Regions from separate parts of the Ferrimonas sp. SCSIO 43195 genome, predicted to be linked through region 3. Evidence: riboswitches for the same ligand, from Rfam matches in the RefSeq annotation. Region 3 holds a riboswitch; each other region holds the start of a gene.
What was found. A riboswitch is a leader RNA that binds a small molecule or an ion and turns the genes downstream of it on or off. The one in region 3 is predicted to bind lysine.

Region 1 (10,744 bases), 170 kb from region 3:
CTACTGGCAAGCCCTGCACCCTCACTCCAGTGGCGGCGCCTACATCAACTTTATGATGGAGGAGGGACAGGAGCGCATCGAGGCCACCTACGGCCTCAATCACCCGCGACTGAGGCAGGTTAAGCGCCGCTACGACCCGGATAACGTTTTCCGGGTCAACCAGAACATTCGACCCGGTTGACCCGATTCAGGCACACCCGGCGTACAGCGGTCTCAGCGCCTGCATCAGATCCCGGCGGCTGACCATTCCCACCAGTTGGCCCTGGTCCACTACCGGGTAGTGGTGGGGCCGCCACTGGCGACTGCGCCGGGCCCGTTCACGCAGAGGCAAGGCGCACAGAGAGGTGGCGCTGCCGCCATCGGAGGTGGGGAACACCGAGCCCACATCCACACAGATGGTCTCCGCCAGCTGCATCAAGTTGTCCCCGGGCGCCAGGGCATCCACCTCGGCCTGCATCAACTCGGCCACCGTCAGCGGCTGGTCCGGCTGGTAGTCACAACACCAGAGGTCGATCAGCAGATCATGCTCCGACAAAAAACCAAGCAGGCGACCATCGTTGCCCACCACCGGGGCGGCGGAGATACCGGCCGCCAGCAGGGCGTCCAGGGCCTCGGTGACCGATTGCTGCGGGGATAACACCAAATTCGGGGTGTGCATTACCTGGGATACGGTCATCTGTGCGTGCATAGGCCACCTCATCAAGGTCGGGATGACGACGGATCTGCGTCCGCGTGCAAACGTCATCTCTGTGGGTACGTGGAAAAGGTTTTATTTTTTTCTACGGTTACAGTTTATTAGGTCTCATCGTGGCGAGATAATTGATATTTCTTCCAGTTTTGTTCAGAAAAATTTATAACTCGACTCAGCTGTGCTTCAATGCAGAATGAACCTCATTAACTCTCAAATCTGGAGCAGCAACGGTGCGCTTTTCCCTTAAGCAACTGGCCGTTTTTAACGCCGTCGCCGATCATGGCAGCGTCAGCAAAGCCGCCAACACCCTGTCACTGACACAATCAGCGACCAGTATGTCTCTGTCTCAATTGGAGAAGTCTTTGGGCCGGCCGCTGTTTGAGCGCCAGGGCAAACGCATGGTGCTGTCCCACTGGGGCTGCTGGCTGCGGCCAAAAGCGAAACAGCTACTGCATGACGCCCGCCAGATTGAGCTGGGCCTGTACGATCAGCACCTGATCAGCGGTGAGATTCAACTGGCCGCCAGCCAAACCGCCGCCGAGCACCTGGTGCCAGAACTGATCAGCAAAATTGACAACGATTTTCCGGAAATACGCATCGATCTTGCGGTTAAAAACACCGAAAAGGTGATCAATGGTGTTTTGGATTACCAGTTCGACCTGGGCATCATCGAAGGCCGCTGCGACGACAGTCGTATCTGCCATGAGGTCTGGTGCGACGACCACCTGGTGATCGTCGCCGCCAAGCACCACCCCTTCGCCCGTCAGAAACAGATCAGTGCGGCGCAACTGGAACAGGCCAAGTGGATTCTGCGTGAACCCGGCGCCGGCACCCGGCGGATTTTCGACAGCGCCATCCACGGGCTGGTATCGGATCTGGACGTGTGGCGAGAGTATGAGCACGTGGCAGTGCTGAGAACCATGGTCACCAAGGGCTATTACCTGAGTTGCCTACCCTACCTGGATGTCGCGACTCAGATTGAAAGCGGTGAACTGGTGGCATTGGAAGTTCCCGGCTTGAACATGGCCCGAACCCTGTCGTTCGTCTGGCGCGCAGACTCCTCCGATAACCCGGTGCGTGAGTGCATTCGACATGAAGCCAGGCAATTAATCGCCAAGAAGCCGGTCACTCGATAATGCATCAGGGTTAATGATGACCCCCATCAACAACCCTGATGCACCACCCCAAGCAAATGAGAGCTCAATCACAAACCCAGCAACACTCAAAATTACACGGATCACACCTTTTCCAGAAACGCGACACTCACCCACCCTGACAGGTTGGGCATGCAGTCGCCAGCGTCAGCGAATGAGCGGCATTTCAACGCTGGATCACAGCATCAGCAGCGGCCACTTCGGCGCCCACAGCCACCGCCGCGCTTTTCCCTTATCACGTCCGATGTTAGATTAACGACTTTGACATCGGCAGCGTCCAACGGGAGTAACACAGTGAAAGGACAGATCCTCAGAGAGATGAAAGTACTGACCGCCATCGAACCAGAGTTTGAGGTTCAGCGCCGGGTTGCCTTCATTCAAACCAAACTCAAAGAAGCCAGGTGCCACACCCTGGTTCTGGGGATCAGCGGTGGTGTCGACTCCAGCGTCACCGGCCGCCTGTGTCAACTGGCCGTCGATGGCCTCAATCAGGACCGGGAACAGGCGGACTATCAATTTGTCGCGGTTCGCCTGCCCTACGGCATCCAGCAGGATGAAGAGGAGGCACAGATGGCCTGCCGCTTCATTCAGCCCTCGAAGCAGATCAGCGTCAATGTGAAGTCCGGGGTGGATGGCATTCACGCCGACACTCTGGCGGCCATGAGCGACGCCGGATTGCTGACCGACGACCAGAGCAAGCTGGATTTCGTCAAGGGCAACGTCAAGGCCCGTATGCGGATGGTCGCCCAGTATGAAATTGCCGGTCTGCTGGGCGGCTTGGTCGCTGGCACAGACCACAGCGCCGAAAACGTCACTGGCTTCTACACCAAGCACGGCGATGGTGCCTGCGATCTGGCGCCGCTGTTTGGCCTGAACAAGCGCCAGGTACGGCAGCTGGCTGGCTACCTGGGAGCACCAGAGCGGCTGGTGGTCAAGGCGCCAACGGCGGATCTCGAAGAGGACCGTCCCCAACTGGAAGACGAAGTGGCCTTGGGACTGAGTTATGATCAGATTGATGACTTCCTGGAAGGCAAAGCCATCGACGCCAGCGCCGAGGCACGCATCATCAGCATCTACAAAGCGACTCAGCACAAACGCCAGCCGATCCCCACCATCTACGACTGACTTTTGCCAGCGTAAAACTGAACACGCCCGCGAACGCGGGCGTGCTGCTTGGCTCAGGCCTCGGGCAAGCAATGCTCTCCCCGCCACAGCTGCTCCGGCTGCTCCCGCTCTCGAATCAGGTGCATCCGGTCACCGTCCGCCATCACCTCTGCGGCTCGAGGACGGCTGTTGTAGTTGGACGACATGGTAAAGCCGTAAGCCCCGGCGCCACGCACCGCCAGATAGTCTCCGGCGGCAATAGCCAACTTCCGGTTTTTACCCAGAAAATCGCCGGTCTCACACACCGGGCCAACCACGTCATAGGCACGCGGCGACGCCGGGCTGGCGGTCACCGGCACTATCTCCTGCCAGGCGTTGTACAGACTGGGACGCAACAGATCGTTCATGGCCGCATCGACAATGGCGAAGTCCCGGTCTTCCCCCTGTTTCAGGTATTCCACCTTAGTCACCAGAATGCCGGCATTGGCCATGATCGCCCGTCCCGGCTCCAGAATCAGCTTCAGCTTTCGCTGTCCCAGAGTGGGCAACAACGCTTGCACGTATTCGGTGGGCAACGGCGGGGTCTCCTGACCGTAGCTGACACCCAAACCACCGCCCAGATCCAGGTGTGCCAGCTCAATCCCCTCCTCAGCCAGGGTGTCCATGAGCGCCAACAGCCGCTCCAACGCCTCCACAAACGGCCGCGACTCGGTTAACTGAGAGCCGATATGGCAATCCATGCCCAGCACCTGAATGTGGTCCATGGCCGCCGCCCGCCGATACACCGGTAACGCCTGGCTGGTAGGAATGCCAAACTTATTCTGCTTCAGTCCAGTGGAGATGTAGGGGTGACTGTTGGCATCGATGTCCGGGTTGATGCGCAGCGACACCGGCGCCACCAGGCCGAGTCGAGCCGCCACCTGCTGCAGCCGCTCCAGTTCAGGTTCCGACTCCAGATTAAAGCAGTGAATGCCGGCCTTGAGGGCATACTCCATCTCCGCCTCGGTCTTGCCAACACCGGAAAACACCACCTTGGTGGCATCGCCACCGGCGGCGATGACCCGCGCCAGCTCACCACCAGAGACGATGTCAAAACCGCTGCCCAGCCTCGCCATCAGGTTTAAAATGGCCAGGTTGCTGTTGGCCTTGACCGCATAGCAGATCAAATGGTCCCGTCCGGCCATGGCATCGGTAAAAGCCTGCCAGTGGCGCTCAATGGTGGCTCGGGAATACAGGTACAGCGGCGTACCATAAGCTTCGGCAGCCTCAGTGACCGAAACCCGCTCTGCCATCAATTGGCCATTGTCGACGTTAAAATAATCCATAACCCTCTCTCTGCGTTATTCGGCCAGACTGCGTAGCCCGGCCCCTCTCCATGCGTGGTTTCAGGCCAGCGCCACCTGGCCTCGATCAGCGGCCCGCCGCTTAAGCAGCACCACCGTCACCACCAACAAGGTGGCAGACACCAACAACCCGGCCAGAACTGACCCGGTGACTCCCAGAGTCAGATACCCCAGTACCGAAATGATCGCCGCCATCACCGCGTACGGCAACTGGGTGGCCACGTGGTCGATGTGGTGGCAGCCGGATCCGGTGGATGACAGGATGGTGGTATCTGAAATCGGGGAACAGTGATCGCCAAACACGCCACCAGCCAGCACCGAGGCCATCGCCGGCAGCATCAACGACGGTTCCAGCACCGCCGCCAGGTTGGCGGCGATGGGCAGCATGATGGCAAAGGTGCCATAGCTGGTGCCGGTGGAAAACGCCGCCAGCGCCGACAGAATGAAAATCAGTGCCGGCACCATGGCCACGGGCAATGCCCCATCCGCCAGGCTGGCCAGGTAGTGGCCGGTCTGCAGGTCCGAGATCACCCCGGCGATGGTCCAGGCCATCAGCAGGATGTACACCGCCGGCGCCATGGAGCGAACCCCTTTCGCCATCGCCTGCAGCAACACCGACACAGGCACGCCCTGGGCGATCATCGCCAGGCTGGTGATCACCACGGTAATGGTGCCGGCGGTGAACATCGACCAGGAGCCGGCGGCATTTTCCAGCGCTCCGATCAGGGTAAAGTCCAGCCCCTGGGCCGCCAGCGCCATGTCACCGGACAACAACATCAGGCACACCACCAATGAGATCAACAATGCCAATGGCCCCATCAGGTTCATCACCCGGCCACGGCGAGCATCCGGTAGCCCCAGGTCTTCCCCCGCCGGCATGCCCTTGGCCGGATCCCACAATTGCCCCTGGGCCGCGCGCCGTTCGGCCACCGCCATGGCGCCGAGATCCAGATTAAACCAGAGCACGCACAGTAATAGCAGCAGCGAAAACAGGGCATAGAAATTCATTGGAATCATCTGCACAAACACCGACAGGGCGCTGACGTCTCCCATGCCATGGGTCACCAGCAGTCCCGCCAGCAGCGACATGATGTAGGCGCCCCAGGTGGAGATGGGCGACACCACGCACACCGGAGCCGATGTGGAATCGATGCAATAGGCCAACTTTTCCCTGGAGATGCCGTACTGATCGGTCACCGGGCGGGCCACGTTGCCGACCAGCAGGGCATTGAAGTAGTCATCGATAAAGATAATGGCACCGAGAAACACCGTCATCAGTTTGGCATCCCGACCGTGGCGAATGCGCCCCCTGGCCCATTTGGCAAAGGCACGGGTGCCGCCGGAAACCGAGATCAAGGCCATCAGTATGCCCATGGTCAGCAGGAAGCCGATGGTGTACAGGTTCCAACTGCTGAAACTGCCGTCCTCCCATACCAGGGCCGTTGCCCGCCGGGCCACCTCTGACACCATGGTGGTTACCGAGAAGTCCGCCAACATCAGGATGCCGGTGAGAATGCCCAGTCCCAGTGACAACAGCACGCGTCGACTGATGATCGCCAGGCCAATGGCCACCACAGGAGGAACAATTGATAATGCCGATTCGGCGTAACTTACTAAAGCCATCGTTTTTTAATCTTATAGGTACGATGGAGGCTGCTGACGCGACGACAGGTCGCGGACGGGCCACAGGACGTGACTCGTCTTCCTTCAGTAGCGCTCCACAGTAAATTTAATCCCCAAACTCCTTTTGGGATTTACTATGGCAGTGCCGCACCTGTTGAATGCGGCCCCAGCAAAGCGGGATGACGCCCGTTTCACTTCGGCATCGACTCCTTTCAACCAGGGTCATCGGGGGTCACCCTCGACTGGTTTACTGATAGGCGATGCGCCTCTACGTGTTGTCCGGGAGGACAACCTGTTTATCTAAGCATGCAGAGTAACCAAGGCGACCGCGGGAATCCAGACAATTGTGATAAAAATCTCAACTTGGATTCAAAAGTCAGTCCAAAAGGCCAAAAAAACATCGTTGCTCGGATTGGCGCACCGCGTCGATGCCAACAACGGTTAAAATGCGCCCATAATCTGCCAAAACTGTGATCCCGCGCTTATCTCTTGGTGACGACGGCTCTATACTGTGCCCCCTCCAAAGATTGCTCGAGTGTCGTTTCATGCCAACCCGCTTTGCTTCGCTGTTCTCTCGTCCCACCGACTGGCTGTTCTGGCTGGTGGCGGCCCTGTGCCTGCTGCCTGCCATCAGTTCACCGCTGGCACTGATCTTTGGCGTGGTCATGGCCAGCCTGGGCTGGATTCCAGAAGGCCTGAAGACCGGTCCGTTGGCCAAGAAACTGCTGGCGGGGTCCATTGTGGCGCTGGGATTCGGTATCCACCTGGAGCAAGCCATCGCCGCCAGCAAAGCCGGACTGGGGATCATCGTGATTTCAATTTTCGGCACCCTGATTCTGGGGTGGCTGCTGACCCGAGCCCTGAAGCTGGAGCACAAAACCGGTTACCTGATCTCTGCCGGCACCGCCATCTGTGGCGGCAGCGCCATCGCAGCCGTCGCCCCGGCCATCAACGCCAAAGATCACCACACCTCCATCGCTCTGGGCACGGTGTTTGTCCTGAATTCGGTGGCCCTGTTCCTGTTTCCCGCCATTGGCCACCTGCTGAACATGAGCCAGGAACAGTTTGGGATCTGGAGTGCCATCGCCATTCATGACACCTCATCGGTGGTCGGTGCCGCCCAGGCGTACGGCGATCAGGCGTTAATGACCGCCACCACCCTGAAACTGGCTCGGGCGCTGTGGATCATTCCGGTGGCCTTTATCAGCGCCCTGTTGTTTCGCAGCAGCGAGCGACGCATTGCGGTGCCGGGATTCATTGTGCTGTATTGCGTGGCCATCGCCATCGCCTACCTGCTGCCTCAGGGCGCGCCGCTGTATGAACTGACGTTTCAAACCGGCAAGCGGGTGCTGGTGCTGTGTCTGTTCCTGATCGGCTGCGGCATCTCTGCCAAACGGCTGAAAGAGGCCGGGCCCAAGCCTCTGCTGTTGGGGATTGGCCTGTGGCTGACCATCAGCTCACTGTCCCTCATCTACCTGTTGAATCGCTGAGGTTGCGGGGCGGCACAACAGCAGCCCCAGCACCAGCACAAAAGCCACCAGCTCCAGGGTGGCCCTGACGCCACCTTCGGTGGTCAGCGCCACCAGCACCATCAGCGGCAGCAAAGCCAGCAGCAGTCCATTCCTCATCATCCGCACTTCCTCTTAGTTCGAAGGCTAATCATCGGAATAAAAAGCACTTTCATCAAAAGCGTTTTCAACTAACCCATGCTCAATCAGACTAAGAGGCTCGTGTTCCGTCAGCGCCGAACGGCGGTCACCGTTGTCGAACAGGCACCGGAAGCGACCAAATTGAGGGGAAATCCACCGCCAAGGCTTTACACAGACCGTCGGGATTTTTATAGTAGCCGCCTTCTGTCCGAAACTGGGCCACAGCTGCGCCCGCGGTAGTTTTAAGGAATCCCCAATGATCAACGTATTTGGCCACAAGAGCCCTGATAGCGATTGCGTTTGCTCCGCAGTCATCGCCACCCACTGGTTGGGCGCCCGCGGCAAGCAAGCCACCCCTTTCCGCCTGGGTGAAATCAGCCGCGAAACCCAGTTCATCTTCGATTTTGCCGGTGTCGAAGTGCCACCGCTGCTGGAGAAGCCGCTGAAGGGCGAGCAGGTGTACCTGGTCGACTACAGTGAAGCGGAGCAAGCCCCGGACGACATCAACGACGCCGATCTGGTGGGCATTGTCGACCATCACCGTCTGGGTACCCTCACCAGCGCCGCACCGCTGGAAGCCTGGCTGATGCCTCTGGGCTCCTCCGCCTCGGTGCTGTTTGAACTGTGTGGCATTCACAACGTCGAGATTCCTCAGCCGATGGCCCGGCTGATGATTGGCGCCCTGCTGTCCGACACCGTTGGCCTGAAGTCGCCCACCACCACCGAGCGCGACGCCGAGATCGTTGAACTGCTGGCACCGCTGGCCGGGGTCGAAGTCGAGCCCTTCCTGGCGGATCTGCTGGCGGCCAAAACCAACGTCGAAGGCCTGAGCACCGAAGCGCTGCTGGACAAAGACGTCAAAGGCTACGAGATTGCCGGCAAGTCCACCAACCTCGGTCAGCTGGAGCTGGCGGATTACGGCCAGGTTGAGCACGAACTGGCTAACCTGCAGGCATTGATGGATCAGCGCGTAACCGACAAAGGCCTGGACCTGATCGCCCTGATGCTGACCAACATCCGCACCGAAGAGACCACCCTGATGGTGGCCGGTCCATTGTCCGACACCATCAAGAACGCCAACAATGGCAGCCTGGTGTTCGAAGGCTTCCTGAGCCGCAAGAAACAGATGTTGCCCTGGGTTACTCAGGTTCTGGCTGGTTGAGACACCGTGCCAACCCCATAAAAAAAACCGGCCATGGCCGGTTTTTTTTGTCCCTGTCAGTCACCACTGATGGTAAAAGTCTGGTAATCGTAGTGCCCATCCGGCAACACCGTTGCCAGCCCGTACTCACCATTGGTCAACAGGGTATACACCGCCGAATCCCCCAGCTTGACCTTATCCGGGGTATTGAGTTTCCACTCGTGCTCAATCTCTTGCAAACGCCCCGGGTGGCTCTGGCCGCCCAACAATGAGGTCAGCGCCCAGTAGGTGTACTCGGTCACCATACAGCTGTAATCGCAGCTTTCATCGTCGTAGGTGTACCAGGCGCCATCGGGGTAGCTGGCCGGAATCGACTCAAAACGGCCACCGCGGGCCTGATCCATGGCATCGGCGATCTGCGATTCCGCCACTTCGCCGAAGATTTTCGGATACACCGAGGCATAGCCCTCATGGGTGATCAGGTGCAGCACCTCCTCCAGGGTGGCGTCAAACTGGCCCGGCGTCGATCCTTGCGGATGCACCTCTGAACCATACAGATCCTGAAACGCTCCCCCTTGCGGTAGCCCTTCCCCGACCGTTTCCAGGTCCGCTTCATCTGGCACCATGATCAGGGTGGCCCGCTTGTTGACCAGAGCCTCTACCACCGCCTGATTGTCTGCCAGACCATTTTCATCATTATCCAGGTACTGAGCCATCACATTGGCCGCATGCAGCATCTTGGCTTTATCGATGTTGCTGGTGGCCCGAATGCTCACCCCAAACACACTGGTATGCAGCGGAAACGCTTTTTCCAGCGCGGCGTTCCCCTTATCCGGAGTCGGGGTGGGAGCGGGGGTGCTCGAGTTACTGCTGCTGTTGCAGCCGCCCAGAGTCAGTACTGCCAGGGCGGTCAACACAGCCCAAGGTTGTGCGCTCATAGCGCCTCCTGTTGTGCCTTTAGGTAAACAAAGTGTTATCGGCAGTATCTCAACCTGCGGAGACTGCCGGGGTAAGGCCCAGCAAGCGCAAGTAAGCCTTTGTAAGCTCTTTGTTTGGCCATTGGCTATGCTAACTGCAGCGATTGTCACCGTCACAGGAGTCGGCATGCCCATTCGAACTACCGCCACCAAGGCCGGTACCCACCAGGCCCTGATCAACACCTCGTTTGAAAGCCGGGTAATTTCATGGCTGATGCAGGATGGCTGGCAGGTGTTTACTCCGGTGCTGGACAACGGTCACGCCACCGACATCCTGATCTCGGACGGCCCCCATTTTCATCGGATTCAGGTGAAAACTGCCGAGGCCAAAGGGGATGATCACGTGATAGAAAATCGTTGGCGGGACAGCCACGTCAATGTGGTGGTGTACTTTGCCCGCAACTCAAACTGGGGCTACGTGATGCCGGCGTTTGACGACCCCAGGCGGCCAATGAATCATCCCCAGCATCAGAAATTTGAGCAGGGTAAGAACGCCTTCCTAAAGGCATTTCACAAGCTGTGACCCCCTTGAACGGCAGCGACCCAGCAAAACCGACCGCCCCCTGCCACTGCAGCAGGGCGATGACGTCATAACCAATTCCGGGTAGTTATTTACCATTTTTGACTATTTATTGGCCTCCATTGGGTGGTATGTTTAAAGGTTCCACTAGTAGAAACAGGAAGTAAGAGCATGAAGCTGGAGTCCCTTGCCCTGCACCACGGCTATGAATCTGAAGCCACCACCAAGGCGGCGGCGGTGCCGATCTATCAAACCACCTCCTACACCTTTGACGACACCCAGCACGGGGCTGACCTGTTTGACCTGAAGGTCGCAGGCAATATCTACACCCGCATCATGAACCCGACCACCGCGGTGCTGGAACAGCGTGTGGCAGCCATGGAAGGCGGCATTGGCGCCCTGGCACTGGCATCAGGCATGGCGGCCATTACTTATGCGATTCAGTGCTTGTGCGAAGTGGGCTCCAACATCGTCAGCACCAGCCAACTTTATGGTGGCACTTACAACCTGTTTGCCCACACCCTGCCAAAACAGGGGATTGA
Region 2 (10,744 bases), 230 kb from region 3:
ACATCTCCGGCTCCAAGGGCGTAACCCTGTACCACAACGGTACTGGTGACGCCGTCGCCGCCGGTGACCTGATTGAAGTATTCGGCAACCCTGCCGGTTCCGTTGACTTCGCCTTTGACCTGATGGTCACCGACCCGGATGCGGCGATGGACGACGCCATTACTGTCGACGAAGACAGCAGCGTTGACTTCAGCGTGACCGACAACGACAGCATCAGCAGCACTAAGGTACTGAATCTGACCGCCAGTGCCGGTGGCCTGGTTCAGGAAGCGATCCACCAGTTCCAGGTGGCCAGCTCCTCTGACCTTAAAGCGACGGTGACTGAACAGCCTGAGAACGGCACGGTCACCATGAAGGAAGACGGCAGCTTCAGCTACGCGCCGAACGCCGACTTTGTCGGTGCCGACAGCTTCAGCTACAGCCTGATGGATGGTGATACTGCTTCTGGCGAAGCGTCAGTAGCCATCACCGTCGAAAACGTTAACGATGCGCCGACCATTACCGCCTCGAATACCGTCAGCGGTGCAGAAGGCTCAGCCTTCAGCGTGGCCCTGTCCGAGTTCGCTACCGACATCGATGGCGATACCCTGACCTGGACCGTCACCCAGACCGGTGGTACCGACGTCGAGTTCACCGTTACCGGCCAGGTGCTGTCCATGACCCTGCCAGCCGATGCCTCCGGCAGCGCGCTGACCTTCGCCATCGCCGCCAGCGATGCTGAAGAGACCACCGACAACGCCCAGTTGACGGTTAACATCACCGACGCTCCTGTAGTGAGCACCGGTGGGTCTTCCGACTCCAGTAGCCTGGGCTTCCTGGCTCTGGCCCTGTCCGGTCTGGCCTTCGCCCGTCGCCGCAAGGCGGCCTAAGGCCCACGCCTGACCTGAAAAAGGGGAGCCTGATGGCTCCCCTTTCTTTTGCCGTGAACCGTCGTGGCGGTTCCGCTTCCCTTATTCCGTCAATAACTGCCGATGCAGACGCTGCACAATACTCTCCGCCTCATCGCCATCCACCAGAAAGCAGAGGTTGTGGGCACTGGCGCCCTGGCAGAACATCCGCACATTGCTGTCTTGCATCGCTTCCAGCACTCGAATGCCAATGCCTGAGGTCTTGGCGATGTGGTTGCCAATCACCGCCACCAACGCCAGATCCTGCTCCACTTCGACCCGGCACAGCGGCGCCAACTCGTCCAGCAACGCCTGCGACACCAACGCCCGGCCGCTGGAATCGGACCCGGTTTGATCCAACGTCAAGGCCACCGATACCTCAGAGGTGGTGATCAAGTCCACCGAGATACGATGACGGGCCAGCACCGCAAACAGCTCGGCCAAGAACCCCTGAGCGTGCAACATATTGAGGCTGTGGGCGGTCAACAGCGTCTGCCGCCTTCTCAGGCTCAATGCTCGAAACACCGGCTGCGAGCCGCACTCAGATCGAATCCAGGTGCCACCTTTCTGTGGCGCATAGGTGCTGCCGACGAACACCTGGCAGCCGCCGCGAACCGCCGGCAGGATGGTTGCCGGGTGGAGGATTTTAGAACCAAAGGTGGCCATCTCCGCCGCCTCATTGAAGCTCAACTCGGCAATGGGATGGGCGTCGGCGACCACCCGCGGATCACAGCTGTAGATGCCATCGACGTCGGTCCAGATCGCCAGCACCCGCGCCCGCAACGATTGCGCCAGCAGCGCCGCGCTGTAGTCGGATCCGCCCCGGCCCAGGGTGGTGACCCGCCCCTGTTGGTCGGCACCGATAAAGCCCTGGGTCACCACCACCTGAGTGGCAAGCTGCGGCAACAGGTGCTGTTCGCACAGGCTTTCCAACTGCGCCAATTGCGGCGACGCCCGGCCAAAATGGTCGTCAGTCCGCATCACCTGGCAGGCATCGAAGTTTACCGCCGCAATGCCACGCTGATTCAACAATTCGGTCAACAACAGGGTCGAGCAGCGCTCCCCCAGCGACAGCAACTGATCCGCCAGCGCCGGCTCACCGTCACCGGCGGCGATGCGACCGCTGAGGCTGGCCATCAACGCCAGCAGGGCATCCAGTTCGGCCGCCACCTGGCTGCGATTTTCAAGCCGGTCCAACATGGCGTATTCAATGGCGGCGATGTCGTGCAGCAGCGCCTGGCGGCGCGCCAGATCAGTCTGGCCTGCCGATAACTCCACCAACCGGTTGGTGACACCGGCGGCGGCGCTGACCACCACCAGCCTGACCTTGGGGTCCGCCTCAATGATGTCGACGCAGCGATTGATGGCCTCAAAGTTGGCCACGGAGGTGCCGCCAAACTTGGCGACCGTAAGAGATGTGTTTTGATTATTCATGACTTCGAACCTTCAATTGCGTTCGAAGAGTCTGGTACGACAACACGCGGGGCGTCAGCGACCAGAAGCTCTCCACCATAGTGTCAGGTGACAGCCATGGGGATTCAGCCCCATTGACCGAGGAGCTGGCGATCGAACGCATCCCTCCTCTCGGCGCAACTCCCCCTGATTCCGGGTCGTTGAGGTTCGATCCTCTCGCCGGAACTGCCTGGGTCGCGCTCCTCTTCTGGCCCCGAGAATCAACCGGTCAGTAAAAAAAATGACCAATCTGATGCATAAGGGGTGCGAATACTAAACCTTAGTGTCGATTTGTTGTCAAACCATTGAGTTTTTTTCGAGCTGTACGGGTTATGAACAGATAGCCCATCAGTATGGACCCAAGTAACCACCGCCCCGCAAATCGGGATGAACCTGAATCCTGTACCAAAACCACGCTTCTGATGCCTGAACCAATCGGGGCCGGAGTGCCAAGGCCGATGTCAGGTCACAGGCTAGAAAAAAGTAAGGGGTTGGTATAAATCTCAGTTATTCCGTTAACAGGGTAAAATTCGTCTATTATTACAGACACCTTTCGGCGAGAAGCTTACAGGTTGAAACAAAAACCACCCGTGAAATTCACAAAATGTGACCCAATCGACAGAAATCGGATTCTGTTAACATTTGCGGCTAACATTTAATCCTTTTTACGGTATTTTTAGGGCTTCTAACGAAACAGTACGAATCCTACTTCGTCCTGGCACCCCCAATGCTAGCGCATCGGGCTTACATACGCCGAAAAGGAATTTGCATAGGCATTATGTCTGGGTTATGGGGCTCTGCCCCTAGTCAGGCGGTTGGTTTGAAATGGCGAGCGCTTTAGGTAGCTGATCATGCAAAATCCACATATCCTTATCGTCGAGGACGAAGCCGTCACTCGAAACACCCTGAAAAGCATCTTTGAAGCTGAAGGGTACCTGGTCTCTGAAGCCGTTGATGGCGACGAGATGCACGATGTTCTCAAGGCTCACAAAGTGAACCTGGTGATCATGGACATCAACCTGCCAGGTAAAAATGGCCTGTTGCTGGCCCGCGAACTTCGCGAAAACAACAACATTGCACTCATGTTCCTCACCGGACGTGACAACGAAGTGGACAAGATCCTGGGCTTGGAAATTGGCGCGGATGATTACATCACCAAACCATTCAACCCTCGTGAACTGACCATTCGTGCCCGTAACCTGTTGAATCGAATTGTCAGCACCAATAAGCAATCCGATGAGAAGCCTCAGGTTGAGCACTATCTGTTTAACGGATGGTCTCTGGAGATCAACAGCCGTTCGCTGGTTAGCCCAAGTGGCGAACCGTTCAAGCTGCCTCGCAGTGAGTTCCGCGCGATGCTGCACTTTGTTGAGAACCCGGGTAAAATTTTGTCCCGTGCCGATTTGCTGATGAAGATGACGGGCCGTGAGCTGAAGCCTCATGACCGGACTGTCGACGTAACCATTCGTCGCATCCGCAAGCACTTCGAAAGCCACCCGGAGACTCCGGAAATCATCGCCACCATTCACGGCGAAGGTTACCGCTTCTGTGGTCAGCTGGACGGTCTGTAAGACGTTCGGCCCACAAAAAAAGCCGCTGATGCGGCTTTTTTTGTGGCTTCGGCTCAGGCCCGAGCGCTGAGGTATGCCTTCAAATTGGCAATGTCTTCCTCAAGATGGCTCTCAATCTCCTGATACCATTGACCGTGCTCAGCCTGCCATTGTGGCTCATCACCACACTGCAACTGTTGCGACAACATCTGAATCCGTTTTAATCCCACCGAGCCAGCCGCACCTTTCAGCTTGTGCGCTTCACTGCATAACAGAGGCTTGTCACTGCACTGCATAGCCGCGGCCATGGTCTGCAGGTACTCCGGTGCCATCTGCTCAAACATCACCACACTTTTAAGCAACGTTGCTGCCCCAATGGCACTGCAATAGGCATCCAGGGTTTGTAGATCCAACGAAGCGGTATTTGCACTCGTCATGCTCAGACTCCATTACTGACTACTATTTTGCCAATGCAGGTTATCACAGGTTATTGGTTTGTTCAGACAAAAATGTCTATTCCTCATGCCAGATGTGGCGAAAAAATGCTATTATCTACGCCCATTTATAGCCAGTCGTTGTGATTTCAATGCGAGTTGTTACCCTAGCCTTATCAGGGTTACTGAGTTGTTGTGTTTTCAGTGCCAATTCATCTGAAATTGTTTTACCTAAACAACAGCTTAAACCTTTCACTCTGAACGCTCAGGGTGTGCAGTTAACGGATCAACTTGCCGTCTATCAGTATCAGCAAAAACTACTGCTGCCGCTGCAGGGACTGGCCACGTCTTTGGGCATCGACGTTCAGGTCGATCCCCATGCCTTAATCGCATCCGGTTGGATTCAGGGAGAAAATGCCAACCTGATGCTGGACCTGAATAAAGATCAGGCGCGCAGAGGCTTTAATCAAATTGCCGTTGACCCAGCCATGATCTGGGGACGGGACAATGTGGATATTTACCTTGAGCCGCAGTTCATTCAAAAATTGCTGCCAATCAACCTAAACATCCACACTTTGGGTCAAAAGGTGAACGTCAGCGCCAGCGTACCTCTGCCGGCGGTGCAGCAATCCGTGACCCTGAATCAGGTCACCAATGATCCCGAGGATCGCCGCGAGATCACCGCCACCAGCTTCGACCCGATTCACCCCCATGATTACCAGCCCTACAACAAGCCAGTGGTCTACCTGCAGGGAGACGCCGCCATTGCCGGCGAGGACTACCTGACCGAAGACTACCACCTCAACATGCTGGCCACCGGTGACCTGGGCTACCACAGCTATGAATTCAGCTACGACCGCAGCCAGGGCCAGGACGACAACTACCGTCTGCGGTTGTCGCGGGACTATGGCGATCTCGACGAACGCCTGCCGTTCCAGTTGGGTGGCTATCAGGTGGGAGACGTCAGCTACTACGGCGACAACCTGGTCAACGGCCGCATCGAGGGCCAGGGGGTGGTGTTCGGCAACCAGAGCGACATCAACTCCGACCGTTTCGGCCGTACCGTTATCGAAGGCAACGCCCCGGCGGGCTGGAAGGTGCACCTGTACCGCAACGGCGCCCTGGTGCGCATCGCCAGTGCCAGCGACGACAACCGCTACCGTTTCCGGGATATTCCGGTGGTGGAAGGCTCCAACCTGTTCGAGATCCACCTGTTTGGCCCCAACGGCGAATACATGGTGCGCCGCAAAACCGTTCAAAGCGGTGGCCTGAGACTGGGTCAGGGGCAGCTGGGCTACTCCGGCTTCTACATCGACCAGACCAGCAACCTGTTTACCCACAAAGATCAGGATGAACTGGCGGACCTGGACCTGCGCCGGGCCTACAGCGGCCGGGCCCAGTACGGCTTGACGGATCAGATCACCATCGGCGCCAGCTACAGTCAGCAAACGGTGCAGAACTGGGGCCGACTGGAAGATCGCACCTACTATGGCGCCGACGTCACCGCCTACTGGTGGGACAGCACCTGGTTTGTGGAGGTCTCCTCGCAACAGGACGCCGGTAACGCCTTCTCACTTGGCTGGCAGAAACTGATCGGTACCGACCACAGCCTGCGCATCACCCATGAGAATTACCAGGATTACCAGTCCAGCCGTACCGACGATCTGCTGCCGGGCCTGTTCGACGACAACGGCAAAACCTCCAGCACCCGGGCCGAGATCGAAGGCAGCTTCCATCAGGCCGGCGGTTGGCAGTATCAGTTGGGCGCGGCCTACCGCACTCTGGACAACGGTGACGACTCCACCCTGCTGGACTCGCGGTTGTCAACTCAGTTGGGCAACGTCGCCCTGACCAACTACCTGGCCTACGACACCTCCTTCAAAGACAGCAGTCAGCGAATGCTGGGGCGGCTGATGTTTGACACCCCGATGCTGGACTGGAACGTCTCTGGCTACATGGACTACCAAACCGGCGAGGGGATCGGCGATCTCACCACCCTGCTGCGTTGGCGCCCGTGGCGTGGGGTCAACAACCAGACCGAGCTGTTCTACCGGGATCCCCTCGACAGCAAGAGCCGCTTTGGGCTGGGTCATCAGGTCTCCCTGACTTATGACTGGTTCACCCTTGGCCTTCGAGGCAATGTGGATACCCGTGGCGACTGGCAGGTCAGTGCCACCAGCGCCATCGCCCTCAACTATCAAGACTCCCGCATGCGCGGCAGCGACTACCGGCCACAACTGGCCGACATCAATGTGCGCCTGTTTGTCGACAGCAACAACAACGGTCGCTTCGACGCCAGCGATCAGCCGATTCGCGGCGTCACCCTGCTGACCTCCCCCAGCGTCCCGCACCAGGCCAGTAATGATACCGGTGAAGTGCGCCTGACCCAGGTGGCCTCCAACACCCTGTACCGCATCGCCCTGGGTCCGGAAACCCTGCCGGAGCAGATGGTGCTGCGGGACGGCCCGGTGGAAGTGATGCCCATGACCGGTAAGCACGTCACCGTGGATCTGCCCCTGGTGGCGCTGACAGACATCAAAGGACAGGTGGTCAAAGACCACGATGGCCAGCCTCTGGCCGGCGTTCATATGGTCCTCAAGGATCTGCACCAACAGCCGCTGGCCAACCTGACCACCGGCCCACAAGGCGAGTTTCAGTTCAACGCCATGAAGCCCGGCTACTACCTGTTGCAGCCGGACGTCGGCCAGTTGGGAAGCCTCGGCGCCCTGGCGGAAGAGCCGGTGTTCCCGGTCGCCATCTCCGGCAAGAAGATCCGTTTTCAGCAGCAGGATCTGCGCATCAAGTATCAGGAGCAGCCAGCGGTGGTGGACGTCACCAGTCAGGTGGCCGCCCCTCAAGCAACCCCGACCCGAAAACTCGACAGCCTGCCGGCTCTGGAGCAAGGGGTGATGCGGATGGAGTCTCAGGATTACACCATCCAACTGGCCGCCAACCGCAACAAGTTTGATTTGAATGCGCTGCGAGCCCGTTACCCGGACCAGTCCCTGGAGCAAGTTACGGTATTGCGCGACGGCCGCCCCATGCACCTGCTGATCGCCGGCCAGTTCCCCAGCCAACGCTCGGCCCAATATGGCCTGCGTGACGTGCCCAAGGAGTTTGCCAATGACCTGCCTCTGGTGAAGCCGGTAGGCGGTCTTCAGTACCAGCACCGGGCCTATCTGGAGTGGGACAAAAAGCGTAAACCGCAACCGGACCGCGGCGATGATCGCAACTCTGACTGGCTCAGTCAGCAAAATCCGGCCCACTTTACCTGGCAACTGGCCGCCACCAAGGACAAGGCCAATGCCGAAAAAGTCATTGCTCACTTGAAATTGGGCACCGACGCCCACATTCATCTGCACAAGGGATGGTATCAGGTGCTGTGGGGCAGCTTTGCCGACAAACCACAGGCCCAACGGGCGTTAGGCGCATTGCCAAAGGCCCCACAAAACCCATGGTTGCGCAGCGTCGCCTCGGTGCGATAGATTCTGTTCCTTCCTGATTAGAGCCCGGCGGTCGCCGGGCGCTAATGGCGCCTGTGGGCGCATCGTTCCATAACCGGTATCAATGACGGTGGCTTTATAAGCAAACGTCATGGCCCTGCTCGTCACCCAGTGTCGTCTTCGCCGCACAATACCGCATTTTCGTTTGCCGTAATCGAGTTTGACGGCAAAGTTTTTGACGGCGAAATCGCCGCCACATGTTACAATCGCTGCCCTTAAGCAGTTAAGGGTTAGATAATTGACGGAGTCTGTGTCCATGGCGACAACAATGCCCGATGTTGCTAGCAGTGCCAAAGCCCAGATCGGGGGAACTCTGGACTGGGTCGGAATGAGCAACATTGAATTACCACTGACAGTGACAGCCGATGACGGTCAGTCACGGGCGGTAACCGCAAAGGTAGAAGCCTTTGTGAACCTTCCCAATCCCCAGGCCAAGGGGATTCACATGTCGCGCCTGTATCTGGCACTGGATCAGCTGTCCCTGAACGGCGAGCTGAACCTGGCCAGCATGAAAGCCTTGCTGGATAACTTTATCTCCAGCCACGAGGCCCTGTCAGACCGCGCTCGAATTAAGATCAGTTTCGATTACCACCTGCGTCGCCCTTCATTGCTGTCTGACAACAGCGGTTGGCGTGCGTACCCGGTGACTCTGGTCGGCAGCCTCAACCAGGGCGCGTTGACCCTGGAGATGAATGTGGATGTGTCCTACTCCTCCACCTGCCCCTGCTCCGCCGCGCTGGCACGGCAGCTGATCCAAGAGTCGTTCAACCGTGACTTCGGGGATAAGCAGAGCCTGTCCGCCGAGGAGATTCACCAGTGGCTGGGCACCACCCAGGGTGTGGTGGCGACGCCGCACAGCCAACGCAGCGTTGCCGAGGTCTGGGTAAAACTGGACAACGAACTGACCGAGTTGCCCATCGTGAAACTGGTCGACCGCATCGAATCGGCCCTGGCCACCCCGGTCCAGGCTGCCGTGAAGCGAGAAGACGAGCAGGAGTTTGCCCGTCTCAACGGACAGAACCTGATGTTCGTCGAAGACGCCGCCCGTCGTTTGAAGATGGCGCTGAACGATACCAGTGACTTCTTCGATTTCTGGTTGCGAGTCAACCACCTGGAAAGTCTGCACGCCCACGATGCGGTGTCGGTGACTTGCAAAGGGGTCGAAAACGGCTACCAGCCGTAACGGCGCACGCGCATTAAAAAGGCCGGGCAAATGCCCGGCCTTTTTTGTGTATTGGCATCGGATTACGCCAACGCCGACCCCTGGCCACCATCGCGCTTCAGGCGTTCGATGATGCCATTCAGCGCCAGCCACTTGTCGCCACACCACGAAGGTGCAATCAACTCGGGCGGTTTGGCGTAGGCACTGACCCGATGAAACACCACCTCTTTCGGGGTGCGTCGAATCATCGCGGCGGCGGTATCCATGTAGGTGTCGGCGTCCATCAGCGACAGCCGCCCAGCCTGGTATTGCTTAGCCATGATGCTGTTCTGCACCACATGCAGCGGGTGCAGCTTGATGCCGTCCACCCCAAGGGCCAATACCTGGTCCAGGGTCTCGAACGCCTGCTCCGGCCCTTCACCAGGCAACCCCATGATCAGATGGGTGCACACTTTCAATCCCAGATTGCGAGCCCGCAGCACCGTATCCCGGTACTCGGCAAAGCCATGGCCACGGTTGATCCGTTTCAGAGTTTCATCATTGGCCGACTGCAGCCCCAGCTCCAGCCAGACTTCCATTCCCTGCTGTTGGTACTCCAGCAACAGCGACAGCACCTCGTCGGGTACGCAGTCCGGTCGGGTTCCCACACACAGGCCGATGATGTCGGAGACGTTCACCGCCTCCTGATAGCGCTGCTTAAGCACTCGGTACTCGTCGTAGGTGGAGGTGTAAGCCTGAAAATAGGCCATGTAGCGCTTCTCCACTCCCCGGTGCAGTTTGCCCTGCGCCAACTGCTCCGCCACGCTTTTATGACTGCCAAATTCGCGACTGAACGAAGAGACATTACAAAAGGTGCAGCCCCCTCGCCCCAGAGAGCCATCCCGGTTCGGGCAGGTAAAGCTGGCATCGATAGTCAGTTTGTGGATCTTCTGACCGTATCGGGCCTTCATGTAGTTGCCCAACGTATGAACGTATTGGTCCAGTCCCATGCGGACTCCCGGTGACGAAAAAACGCGCCATTTTACTGGAGTCGCCGCCGCCGAGGTGAGAACTGGATCACAGCCCGATTCATTATTCCGAATGATTATTCACTTATAAGTGAACGAGCTTTCGGGCCGGGATCACAAAACACGCTAAAAAATGCAGTAGTTAAAACCGAACCACTCTGTTAGAGAACCGACAATCACCCCAAGCTCACACTAATTCGATTAACAAAACAGAATGTTTCACATTTCAGAACAAAATATGCAGTCGATACAGGTTGTGAATGATTCCATTCTCGAGCAACTTAGACCGTGATGGGGCCGATTGACCTTTGCACTAACCCTAGGTACTTTGAGTAGTTCGCCTGCATAATTATGTGAAGTACGCAAAGAAGTTTGCACGAAGCGGAGGAGAGGGAATGTCGTTGTACCAGCCGAATTTTGAGCGCGAAAATTGTGGCTTCGGGCTCATCGCCCATATGGATGGCGAGCCCAGCCACCGCATTGTCCGTACGGCCATTCAGGCCCTGGACCGGCTTAAGCACCGGGGTGCCGTTGGCGCCGACGGCAAAACCGGGGACGGATGCGGCCTGTTAATGAAGAAGCCGGATGGTTTCTTCCGCCACCTGGCCGAGGAGCAGGGTTGGCGCTTATCCAATAAGTATGCCGTGGGCATGCTGATGATGAGCAAGGATCCGGTCCGCACCCAACACAGCCGTGCCATCATCGAGCAGGAACTGGCCAGGGAGACCCTGTCGGTCCTCGGCTGGCGA
Region 3 (10,744 bases):
TTCAGCTCATCCAGCTCTAGCTCTTTAACTTGAGCCTTTAAGCGGCGACCGTGAGTCAAAATTTCTAAGAAATCAGCCATCGTGGATTCAACCTAATTATCAAGTGTGCAAATTTAACAGTGTTTAGATTAGCATGGGCAATTATAGTTGTCTCGTAAATTAAGACAATTAATTACTCATTACTAAGATGATATATCGATATCTTTGCAGACATTTACATTATTCAGGAGTTCCGTGTCATTGAAAAAAATGTCCTTCGATGTCACTGGTTCAGCTTCTGTTCATTTTCACCCTGCTGCCGGCCTTTGAATGTTGACGTTTACGTTAACAGTAATTAGAGTGGGAGGCAGTGTTATGCAAAGTCGATTCTGGCGCTAAACAAAGGACGTACTATGAAGATTCTGGTTCCGATCAAGCGGGTGGTCGATCCCTATGTGAAGGTGAGAGTCGCTGCTGATGAGTCAGCGGTGGAACTGGCCAACCTGAAGATGGCGATCAACCCCTTCTGCGAGATCGCCGTCGAGGAAGCGGTAAGGCTAAAGGAAAAAGGCCAGGCCGATGAGATTATTGCGGTATCAATCGGTCCTAAAGTGGCCCAGGAGCAATTGCGTACGGCCATGGCCTTGGGCGCCGATCGCGGGATTCTGGTGGAGCACGATGAAGAGTTGGCGCCCATCTCGATTGCCAAGGTGTTAAAAGCGGTTGTTGACAAGGAGCAACCCGATTTGGTGCTGTTTGGTAAGCAATCCATCGATGGCGACAACAACCAGACCGCGCAGATGACGGCGGCACTGGCAGGCATGGGGCAGGCAACCTTTGCCTCCAGCATTGAGGTCGAAGGCGATCAAGTCACTGTTGCCCGGGAGATCGATGGCGGCATTCAAACCCTGAGTGTCAAACTGCCTGCCGTTGTGTCTGCGGATCTGCGCCTGAATGAACCGCGCTATGCGTCGCTGCCGAATATTATGAAGGCCAAGCGCAAACCACTGGACACCGTTACAGTGGCGGATTTCGAGTTGCAGTTGAAATCCCACCAACAGGTAATAAAGGTAACGGCCCCGGCGGAACGCAGTGGCGGCATCATGGTGGGCTCGGTTGAAGAGCTGGTTGAGAAGCTGAAAAACGAAGCGAAGGTGGTCTAATGGCGATCCTCATTATTGCAGAGCTGGACAAACAGGGCCTGGGTGCCGAGTGTGCCAAAGTCGTGGGTGCGGCCACTCAACTGGGTCAGGAGATTCATGTATTGGTCGCCGGCAGCGGCGTGGCCGAGGCCGCCAATCAGGCGGCACAACTGGCTGGCGTCACCAAGGTGTTGCTGGCGGATCACGATGGGTATGCCCATCAGCTGGCAGAACCGGTCGCCGACCTGGTGCTGGAGCTGGCCGGTGGCTACAGCCACATCCTGACCGCAGCCAGTGCCAAGGGCAAAGACGTGCTGCCGCGGGCGGCGGCGTTGCTGGACGTGGCTCAGCACTCCGATGTTATTGCCATTGAGTCAGAAGACACCTTTGTGCGCCCGATTTATGCCGGTAATGCCCTGGCAACGGTACAAAGCCTGGATGCCATCAAGGTGCTGACCATTCGAACCAGCGCGTTCGATGCCGTTGCCACTCAGGCGGCGGCAGACATCGAGACGGTGTCCAGCGTCAAAGACAGCGGCCTCAGCCAGTTTGTCGGCGAAGAGCTGGTGCAGTCTGAGCGTCCTGAGCTTGGCGCCGCACGGGTGGTGATCTCCGGCGGCCGCGGTTTGGGCAGCGGCGAGAACTTTGCTTTGATCGAAGCCCTGGCCGACAAGCTCGGTGGAGCCATCGGTGCCTCTCGGGCGGCGGTGGATGCGGGCTACGTAGCCAACGATTTGCAGGTGGGACAAACCGGTAAAATTGTCGCCCCCGAGCTGTACATCGCGGTGGGCATCTCCGGTGCCATTCAACACCTGGCCGGCATGAAGGAGTCCAAGGTGATCGTGGCGATCAACAAGGACCCGGATGCGCCGATTTTCCAGGTGGCCGATTATGGACTGGAAGCGGATCTGTTTGACGCTGTCCCTAAGCTCACAGAACTGTTATAACTGTGATATAACTCACAATATGGCGGCATCTGCTGGTCAAGTGAGGGGCACTTGCAGTTAGAATGCCGCCTTCGCATCTTCGTATGCGAGTACCGATAAGGTAGAGGCGCATCGCCTATCAGTAAGCCGGTCGAGGTTGATACCCGACGACGCCGGCCCAAAGGAGTCGATGCCGAAGTGTGCCGGGCATCATCCCTGCGCGCTGGGGTTACTTCTAACAGGAGTAACACTGCCATAGTAAATTCCAACCGGATGTTGGGAAGATGATTTACTATGGAGCGCTACTGAATGGAAGGTGGATCTCTCGCTTTTTGCTAGTCCCCCGCGGCTTTGGCCGTGTCAGTTGCCTCCATCGCTAATAATGACGATAACATTACGATGGCTTTAATTAGTTACGCCGATTCGGCACTCTCCCTGCTGCCCCCCGTGGTGGCCATTGGCATGGCAATCGCCAGCCGAAAAGTTCTGCTGTCCCTGGGGTTAGGCATTGCCATTGGCATCCTGATGCTGGTGGATTTCTCTGTGGTTGATGGCGCTTCCGAGCTCGGTTCCCGTGCCGTCTCTCTGGTTTGGGATGACGGCGCCCTCAACAGCTGGAATCTCTACACGCTTGGTTTTCTGGTGTTACTGGGGGTGATGACTGCGCTGATTTCGGTCTCCGGGGCGACCCGTGCTTTTGCCGATTGGGCCCGTCACCGCATCCGCTGCGGCCGCGATGCCAAGTTGATGACCATGGCACTGGGGGTGGTGATCTTCATCGATGACTACTTCAACACTCTGGTGGTGGGCTCGGTGGCCAGGCCGGTGACCGATCACTATCAGGTGTCGCGGGAAAAGCTGGCCTACTGCATCGACTCCACCTCGGCGCCCATCTGCGTGATCTCACCGATCTCCTCCTGGGGCGCGTACATCATCGCCCTGATCGGGGGCTTGCTCACCACCCATGGCATGACCGACATCGGTTACCTGAGTGCCTTTATGCAGATGGTACCGATGAACTTCTATGCCATCTTTGCCTTTGCCCTGTTGCTGGCGGTGGTCTATTTCGGCCTGGATTTCGGCGCCATGGCGGACGCCGAGCAGCGAGCTCAGCGCGGTCAACTGTGGGACGAAGCCAAAGGGGTGCCTGCCGGTGAAGAGCTGGACCTGCCCGAGGCCAACAATGGCCGGGTCGCCGGCCTGGTGGCCCCCATCGGTTTCCTGATTGCGATAACGGTTTCTTTGATGCTGTTTTCCGGCAACCAGGTTTTGGCGGCGGACGACAAGGCGTTCTCCCTTATCGGTGCCTTTGAAAACACCGACGTCGCCTGGTCCCTGTTCTACTCTGGCCTGGCCGGGGTCGGCTTTACCCTGCTGTTCGGTTTGCGCCAGGGGGTGCCGGCGGCTTACATGAGTAAGGCGGTGATCAGTGGCGTCAAATCGATGCTACCGGCTATCTACATTCTACTGTTTGCCTGGACCATTGCCGGGGTGATCAGCGACATGAAGACCGGCGAATTCATGGCGACTCTGGCCCAGGGGAACCTGCCTGCCTGGGGATTGCCGGCGTTGCTGTTTTTGCTCAGTGGCTTTGCCGCCTTTGCCACCGGCACCAGTTGGGGCACCTTCGCCATCATGCTGCCCATTGCTGCCAACATGGCCGAAGCGGTGGATCTGGCACTGATGCTGCCGATGCTGTCTTCGGTACTGGCCGGTGCGGTGTTCGGCGATCACTGTTCGCCGATCTCCGACACCACCATCCTGTCCTCCACCGGTGCCGGATGCCACCACATTGATCATGTTACTACTCAGTTGCCCTATGCGGTGCTGACCGCACTGATCTCGCTGGCCGGTTACCTGGTACTGGGGATGACCGGGTCGGTCATGGCCGGGTTTGCCACCGCCACCCTGGGGCTGGTGCTGGTGATTCTGCTGCTGAAACGCCTGTGTCGGCGCTGAGGTTAATCCGCTAACACATCGGGCCCCACCAGGGGCCCGATTTGCGTTTGCCGCCGCCATTTTTTGCCCCACCACTCTGGTTCAGATCCGGGCTTTTCGGTAGACTTGCCTCAGCGATTACTGGGGGATCAATTTTGGCTCAACTCTACTTTTACTATTCGGCAATGAATGCCGGAAAATCCACTTCTCTGCTGCAATCGGCGTACAACTACCGCGAACGGGGCATGCAGGTTCTGGTGATGACCGCGGGCCTGGATGACCGTTACGGTCAGGGAAAAGTGACGTCGCGAATCGGGTTGTCGTCCGATGCCCTTATCTACCGCAAAGAGGATGATCTGATCCAGATGGTATTGCGGGAGAATGACGCTCAAGCGGTCAATTGTCTGCTGGTGGATGAGTGCCAGTTCCTGACCAAGAGTCAGGTGCGTCAATTGACCTACCTGGTGGACAAGATGGACATTCCCGTACTCTGTTACGGCTTACGCACCGATTTCCAGGGGGAGCTGTTTGAAGGTGCCCAATACCTGTTGGCCTGGGCGGATAAACTGGTTGAACTCAAGACCATCTGTCACTGTGGCCGTAAAGCCAACATGGTGGTTCGGCTGGATGAAACCGGCAACCCGGTGCGCAACGGTGACCAGGTACAGATCGGTGGTAACGACAGTTATGTCTCCATGTGCCGGACCCATTATCGAGAGTTGGCCTGGGACTGAGCATCGATGAATCAGGGGGTGTCGCATCGAACCGGTGGGGCACTCTCGGCTGAAAATACGCCCGAATATTGCAAGCTGGTAAACCGCTGCTAAATTTAAAGCAGTTTTAAGTTGCTAGCGCAGTGTGGGTTTGCCGGTATGTGCCGGCTTTTTTTTGCCTGGCAGAAAGGGAAGGTTGAAGCTGGGGAGAGGGGCAGGAATCCATTCCCGCAATTCGGTGTTAACGCAATGAAGCGAGGGTCTGTTTGACCTGGTCGCGCAACCAGCGATTGGCCTTGCTGTCTTCCATCTTCTTCAGATAGGTCAGATACAGCGGCACCGTTGGAATGTCGAAGCTGGTCTTAATCTCTGCCAGTTCGAATTGGCTGGCGTACTTTTCCCACAACCAGCGGGAGATGGTCACCAGGGTGTCGGTGCCCTGAGTCATCATCATGGCGTTGAAGGGGTTGTTGGTGTCCAGGAACACTTCCCGTTCGTCGACGTAACCCATGTTCATGGCGTTGCCCATCTTGTAGCCAATCTGGCCGACGGCGTAACGGCAGTGACGCTGAGCCAGGAAGGTGTCCATGTCGATGACCTCTTTGGTCAACGGGTTGGATTTGCAGCCCAGAACCACCATCTCTTCGTCCAGCACCTTCTCCTGAATGATGCTCTTCATGTCGATCTTCATCGCCACCAGGCACAGGTCGTTGTTGTCGATCTGCAGGCTGTCGATGATCTTCGATTCCTCTTCCACCAGGTTATTGACCGACACCTTGAGTTGACTGTTAAAGGACTCGATGTGGCGGGCCAGCGGGTGAAGAATGATCAGGTCAAGAATGTGGTTGGCCGAGATTCTAAAGCGACGTTTGCTGTTGGCTGGATCGAAGTCGCTCAGGCTTTCAACGCCGTCCTGCAGCAGATCCAGGGCCGAGTTAACGTAGCCGTACAGCTCCATCGCGAAATCGGTGGGTTCCAGTCCATTGCTGGTTCGGGTGAACAGTGGGTGGCTGAAGTATTTACTTAGTTTTGACAGGGATTGACTGACGGCACTAGGCGTTACGGACAGTTTCCGGGCGGCTTTGCTTAAGCTACCGGTAAAAACCACTGCGCGGAACACTATGAGCAGTCGTATATCAATCGAATCAAAGTCACGCATTAACACTGGCATAGTACTTTCCAACTTACGCTGACTAAATTCATTATATTAATAAATCTTAGTCAAGTTTTAGACATTCATCTGGCCGCGGAATCTAACATGCATGAGCGAGTAGGTGCAATAGTGGGGGTTTGGTAGCAGTTCACACTTTTTCTTTGATGATCTAACTGTTTGATTTAAGAGAAGCTTTATAAGCTTTTTTTATTAATATCGTGTTTTAAGCAATGGTTGGATTGCTCGCTTTTTTCGAGCAATTTGGCGCTTTCGGAAAGTCTAAGCTTCTGAAAAGATGGGTAAAAATCCAGTCACATATGTAAAAATACAGTTGTGACTGGATTCTTTGCGTTAACACTGAAGATCTGGCAGGTGCTTAAATTGTTGCAGAGATTCAGGGTTGGCCAACGCGTCGGTGTTGGTGACCGCCTGACCGTGGACCACTTTTCTCACTGCCAACTCCACTAACTTTCCGGACAAGGTTTTTGGCAGATCCTGAACCTGAATGATTTTCGCCGGCACGTGCCTCGGGGTGGTGTTGGCGCGAATGGTGGTGCGAATCTGCTGCTGCAATGCATCGGTCAACCTGGTGCCGGGTTTGAGCACCACAAACAGCACCACTCGCACGTCATCCTGCCACTGTTGACCGATGGCCAGGCTTTCCTGTACCTGGTCCACCTTTTCGACCTGGCGGTAGATCTCGGCGGTGCCGATCCGCACCCCTCCCGGGTTGAGTACCGCATCACTGCGACCGTGGATGATCAGCCCACCCTCGGCGGTGGTTTCGGCGTAGTCGCCGTGAGCCCAGACGTTGTCGAAACGGTCGAAATAGGCGTGGTGGTAGTTGCTGCCATCGTCATCGCCCCAGAAGCCGATGGGCATCGACACGAACGGCGTGGTGCACACCAGCTCCCCTTTTTGCTGTTGCAGCGGCTGGCCTTGCTCGTTATAGACCTCGACCTTCATTCCCAACCCGGGACTCTGCAACTGGCCACGGTAGACCGGCTTGATGGGATTGCCCAGGGCAAAGCAGGAGACGATGTCGGTGCCGCCGGAGATGGAGCTCAGACACAGATCCGGGTGGATGTGTCGATACACAAAATCAAAGCCTTCGTGGGCCAGGGGCGAACCGGTGGACAGCAGCCCTTTGAGCTGAGTCAGCCGATGGTGTTCCGCCGGCCGGTAACCGGCCTTTTCCAGGGCGGCGATGTACTTGGCACTGGTGCCGAACACCGAGACCTCCTCCTGTTCGGCCAGCTGCCACAGCACTTCCGGGCCTGGGGCAAACGGACTGCCGTCGTACAGCACCAGGGTGGCACCGGTGGCCAGGCCGGAGATCAGCCAGTTCCACATCATCCAGCCGCAAGTGGTGAAATAGAACAGCACATCTCGACGCTGAATATCGGTATGCAGCCGCAACTCCTTCAGGTGCTGCAACAGGGTGCCGCCGGCGCCATGAACTATGCACTTGGGTTGCCCGGTGGTGCCTGAGGAGTACAGCACGTACAGGGGGTGGTCAAACGGCAGTGGCGTAAACGACACGCTGCGGGCCGGGTTATCCAGGGCCTGATGCCAGCCAATGGCCAGTGGATGCTGAACCTGAGCGACCGCATCGAAGGCCGGTACCACGATGACCTGCTGCAGCGAACCGATGGCGTCGGCAATCTGGGCGATCTTGTCGCTGCAATCGATGACTTTGCCGTTGTAACGGTAGCCATTGGCGGCCACCAGCACTTTAGGTTGAATCTGGCCGAAGCGGTCGAGGACGCCGTTGAAGCCAAAGTCCGGCGAACAGGAGCTGAACGTGGCCCCCAGGCTGGCGGCAGCCAGCATAGTGACCACAGTTTCGATGCGGTTGGGCATAAAGGCCGCGACTCGATCGCCGGCTACCACGCCCAGGTGACGCAGATGGTGGGCGAGGCGGGCGACTTCGTGATACAGCTCGTTATAGGACAGGGCGACCCGGTTGGCGGCTTCATCGCGAAACACCAGGGCGATGCGGTCGTCCTGATAGCGCAGCAGGTTTTCGGCAAAATTGAGCCGGGCGTCCGGGAAGAAGCGAGCACCAGGCATCTTATCGCCGTCCAGCAACAGCCGTTGACCGGGCGTGCCGATCACCTCGCTGAACTGCCAGATTGCTTGCCAGAATTGATCCGGATGGTCGGTACTCCAGCGATGCAGCTGCTGGTAATCGCTCAGCGTCAGCGCCAGCTTGTCATTGACGAAGTGGCGAAACGCTTCCATCTGGCTGGCATCGATGCGGCTCTGGCTGGGTTGCCAGATTGGGGAGTGAGTGCTCATGCCGGTTGCTCCTTATGGTTGGCGAGCCAGGCCTGGGCGACCTTACTGGAGGGCGGCTTGTTCAGTTGACGGCAGATCGTGGTGCCGGCGGCAATGACGGCGTCCAGGTTGACGCCGGTATCCATGCCCAGCCCATGCAGCATATACAGGAGATCCTCGGTGGCCAGGTTGCCGCTGGCCCCCTTGGCATAGGGGCAGCCGCCCAGTCCGGCCACGGCGCTGTCGAAGGTGGTGACACCCAGATCCAGACAGGCGAGCACATTGGCCAGGGCCTGGCCGTAGGTGTCATGGAAATGCAGCGCCAATGCCGATACCGGTATCCGTTCGGTCACGGCCGCCAACATGGCTTTGGCCTTGGCCGGGGTACCGACGCCGATGGTGTCGCCCAGAGAGATCTCGTAGCAGCCCATTCGGTACAGCGATTCGGCGACGTCGGCCACCTTGGCGACGTCGATGTCGCCCTCATAGGGGCAGCCCAGCACGCAGGAGACGTAGCCGCGAACCGGCAGGCCGGCGCGGCGGGCGGCGGCAAATACCGGCTCGAAGCGTTGCAACGATTCGCTGATGGAGCAGTTGATGTTGCGTTGGCTGAAGCTTTCCGAGGCGGCGCCGAACACTGCGACGCCGTCGACCTTTGCCTGTTGCGCCGCGTCAAAGCCTTTGATATTGGGGGTCAGTGCGCTGTAACGAACGCCCGGACGCCGCTGAATCCGGGCGAACAGTTGGTCGGCATCGGCCATCTGTGGCACCCATTTCGGCGAGACAAAGCTGCCGGCTTCAATCTGACTCAGGCCGGTGCCAGAGAGGGCATCGACCAGGGCGATGCGCTGAGCCAGCGTGACTGCGGCTTCATTCTGCAGCCCATCCCGGGGCCCGACTTCGACGATGGTGGCGTGGCTCATGACTCCTCCAAGGCTTCCAGCGTTACCAGGGCGGTGCCGTCATTGACCTGCTGGCCAGGTCCATAGGGCAGTGCCAGCACCTGACCGGCGTAGGGGGCGGTGATGGTATATTCCATCTTCATCGCTTCCATCACCAGCAGCGGCTGACCGGCTTCGACGGTTTGCTCCAGTTCGCACAGCAGGGTGACCACGGTGCCGTTCATCGGTGCCTTCAGGGCGTCTTCGCCGCTGTCGTCGCCGTCACCGCCCTGATGGCTGACGGCATCAAACCGCAGTGGGCCTTGTGGCAGGAACAGGGTCACGGATTCTCCACAGCGCTGGAACGGCCAGTGGCACAAGTGGCCATCCAGCTCCAGGCTCAGCTGATCGTCATCGATGCCGATGACGGCCTGATACTCCACCTCGTTGAGCTGAACCGTCAGAGCCGGCCAGTGGCCTTTGACCAGCAGCGGGTAGCGCTCGCCGTGATCGTCCTCGAGGTGATGGTGCATCACCGGACTCTGGTTGAGACGGAAACCGGCGACCGAGTGCCAGGGGCTGCGTTGGCAGCCCGGTTGACTGATCACCAGCGCTGCGGCGATAGCGGCTACGTGGCGCAAGTCATCGGCACCGGTCAACTGGGCGTAATGGGTGTCGATAAAGCGGGTATCGAGGTCGGCGGCCTGAAACTGTGGGTGATTAATGATGCGCCCCAGAAAGGCCAGGTTGCTGGTGACTCCGGCCAGCTGGGTTTGCTGCAGGCCGCGACTCATCTGTTGAATCGCCTGGGTGCGAGTGTCGCCAAAGGTGATCAGCTTGGCGATCATCGGGTCGTAATGAGGACTGATCTCGTCGCCCTCTACCACGCCGCTGTCCAGCCGCAGCGATGCGGGGACCTCAAAGCGGGTCAGGGTGCCCGTGGCCGGCAGAAACTCTCGCTGTGGATCCTCGGCGTAGAGTCGAACCTCGAGGCTGTGGCCACGAATCTCAACTTGCTGCTGGGTCAGCGGCAGCGGTTGACCCGATGCCACCAACAGCTGCCAGTGCACCAGATCCTGGCCGGTCACCATCTCGGTGACCGGATGTTCTACCTGCAGGCGGGTGTTCATCTCCATAAAGTAGAAGCGGCCCTGATCATCGAGCAGGAACTCCACGGTGCCGGCGCCCAGGTAGTCGATGGCTTTGGCGGCCTTGACGGCGGCTTCGCCCATCTGCTGGCGCAGGGTGTCGGACAGACCCGGTGCCGGCGCTTCCTCCACCACCTTCTGGTGGCGACGCTGAATGGAACAGTCCCGATCCGACAAGTAAATGCAGTGTCCATGGGCATCGGCGAAGACTTGCACCTCCACGTGTCGCGGCGCTGCCAGGAAACGTTCCAGCAACAGCATGTCATTGCCAAAGGCGCTCTGGGCTTCGCGACGGGCGGTGGCCAAAGCGGCGGCCAGTTGATCCCCATGCTCGACGATGCGCATCCCCTTGCCGCCGCCGCCAAAGGCGGCCTTGACCAGCAGCGGGTAGCCGATCTTGGTTGCCTCTTCGGTCAACCTCTGGTCACTCTGGTCATCACCATGGTAGCCGGGCAGCATCGGCACGCCGGCCCGCTCCATGATCACCTTGGCGGCGCTCTTGGAGCCCATCTGTTCGATGGCTTCGGTATTGGGGCCGATAAAGGCGATGCCAGCGTCGGCGCAGGCGCGGGCGAATTCCGGGT

Region 1: linked by a shared signal. The riboswitch ahead of J8Z22_RS16595 (Na+/H+ antiporter NhaC family protein) and the one ahead of J8Z22_RS17350 (Na+/H+ antiporter NhaC family protein) in region 3 are both predicted to bind lysine.
Region 2: linked by a shared signal. The riboswitch ahead of lysC (lysine-sensitive aspartokinase 3) and the one ahead of J8Z22_RS17350 (Na+/H+ antiporter NhaC family protein) in region 3 are both predicted to bind lysine.

What each region holds. Positions count from the first base shown of each region.
Region 1 is NZ_CP072679.1:3,582,212-3,592,955, forward strand. Features, by position in the region: gene J8Z22_RS16570 (FAD-binding oxidoreductase) at 1-181, shown strand, start outside; gene J8Z22_RS16575 (CBS domain-containing protein) at 188-688, opposite strand; gene J8Z22_RS16580 (LysR substrate-binding domain-containing protein) at 922-1,827, shown strand; gene nadE (ammonia-dependent NAD(+) synthetase) at 2,140-2,970, shown strand; gene lysA (diaminopimelate decarboxylase) at 3,024-4,274, opposite strand; gene J8Z22_RS16595 (Na+/H+ antiporter NhaC family protein) at 4,335-5,915, opposite strand; lysine riboswitch at 5,996-6,194, opposite strand; gene J8Z22_RS16600 (YeiH family protein) at 6,461-7,405, shown strand; gene J8Z22_RS16605 (hypothetical protein) at 7,373-7,546, opposite strand; gene J8Z22_RS16610 (manganese-dependent inorganic pyrophosphatase) at 7,821-8,726, shown strand; gene J8Z22_RS16615 (hypothetical protein) at 8,783-9,643, opposite strand; gene J8Z22_RS16620 (group I intron-associated PD-(D/E)XK endonuclease) at 9,810-10,205, shown strand; gene J8Z22_RS16625 (O-acetylhomoserine aminocarboxypropyltransferase/cysteine synthase family protein) at 10,374-10,744, shown strand, end outside.
Region 2 is NZ_CP072679.1:3,981,636-3,992,379, forward strand. Features, by position in the region: gene J8Z22_RS22165 (S8 family serine peptidase) at 1-869, shown strand, start outside; gene lysC (lysine-sensitive aspartokinase 3) at 951-2,321, opposite strand; lysine riboswitch at 2,379-2,555, opposite strand; gene arcA (two-component system response regulator ArcA) at 3,191-3,910, shown strand; gene J8Z22_RS18365 (Hpt domain-containing protein) at 3,964-4,326, opposite strand; gene J8Z22_RS18370 (SPOR domain-containing protein) at 4,596-7,808, shown strand; gene folE2 (GTP cyclohydrolase FolE2) at 8,083-9,009, shown strand; gene J8Z22_RS18380 (TIGR01212 family radical SAM protein) at 9,072-9,977, opposite strand; gene gltB (glutamate synthase large subunit) at 10,391-10,744, shown strand, end outside.
Region 3 is NZ_CP072679.1:3,753,855-3,764,598, reverse strand. Features, by position in the region: gene J8Z22_RS17365 (H-NS family nucleoid-associated regulatory protein) at 1-80, opposite strand, end outside; gene J8Z22_RS17360 (electron transfer flavoprotein subunit beta/FixA family protein) at 393-1,142, shown strand; gene J8Z22_RS17355 (FAD-binding protein) at 1,142-2,068, shown strand; lysine riboswitch at 2,162-2,360, shown strand; gene J8Z22_RS17350 (Na+/H+ antiporter NhaC family protein) at 2,447-4,006, shown strand; gene J8Z22_RS17345 (thymidine kinase) at 4,141-4,719, shown strand; gene J8Z22_RS17340 (LysR substrate-binding domain-containing protein) at 4,940-5,656, opposite strand; partial or broken gene J8Z22_RS22245 (LysR family transcriptional regulator) at 5,717-5,857, opposite strand; gene J8Z22_RS17335 (acetoacetate--CoA ligase) at 6,203-8,152, opposite strand; gene J8Z22_RS17330 (hydroxymethylglutaryl-CoA lyase) at 8,149-9,054, opposite strand; gene J8Z22_RS17325 (acetyl/propionyl/methylcrotonyl-CoA carboxylase subunit alpha) at 9,051-10,744, opposite strand, start outside.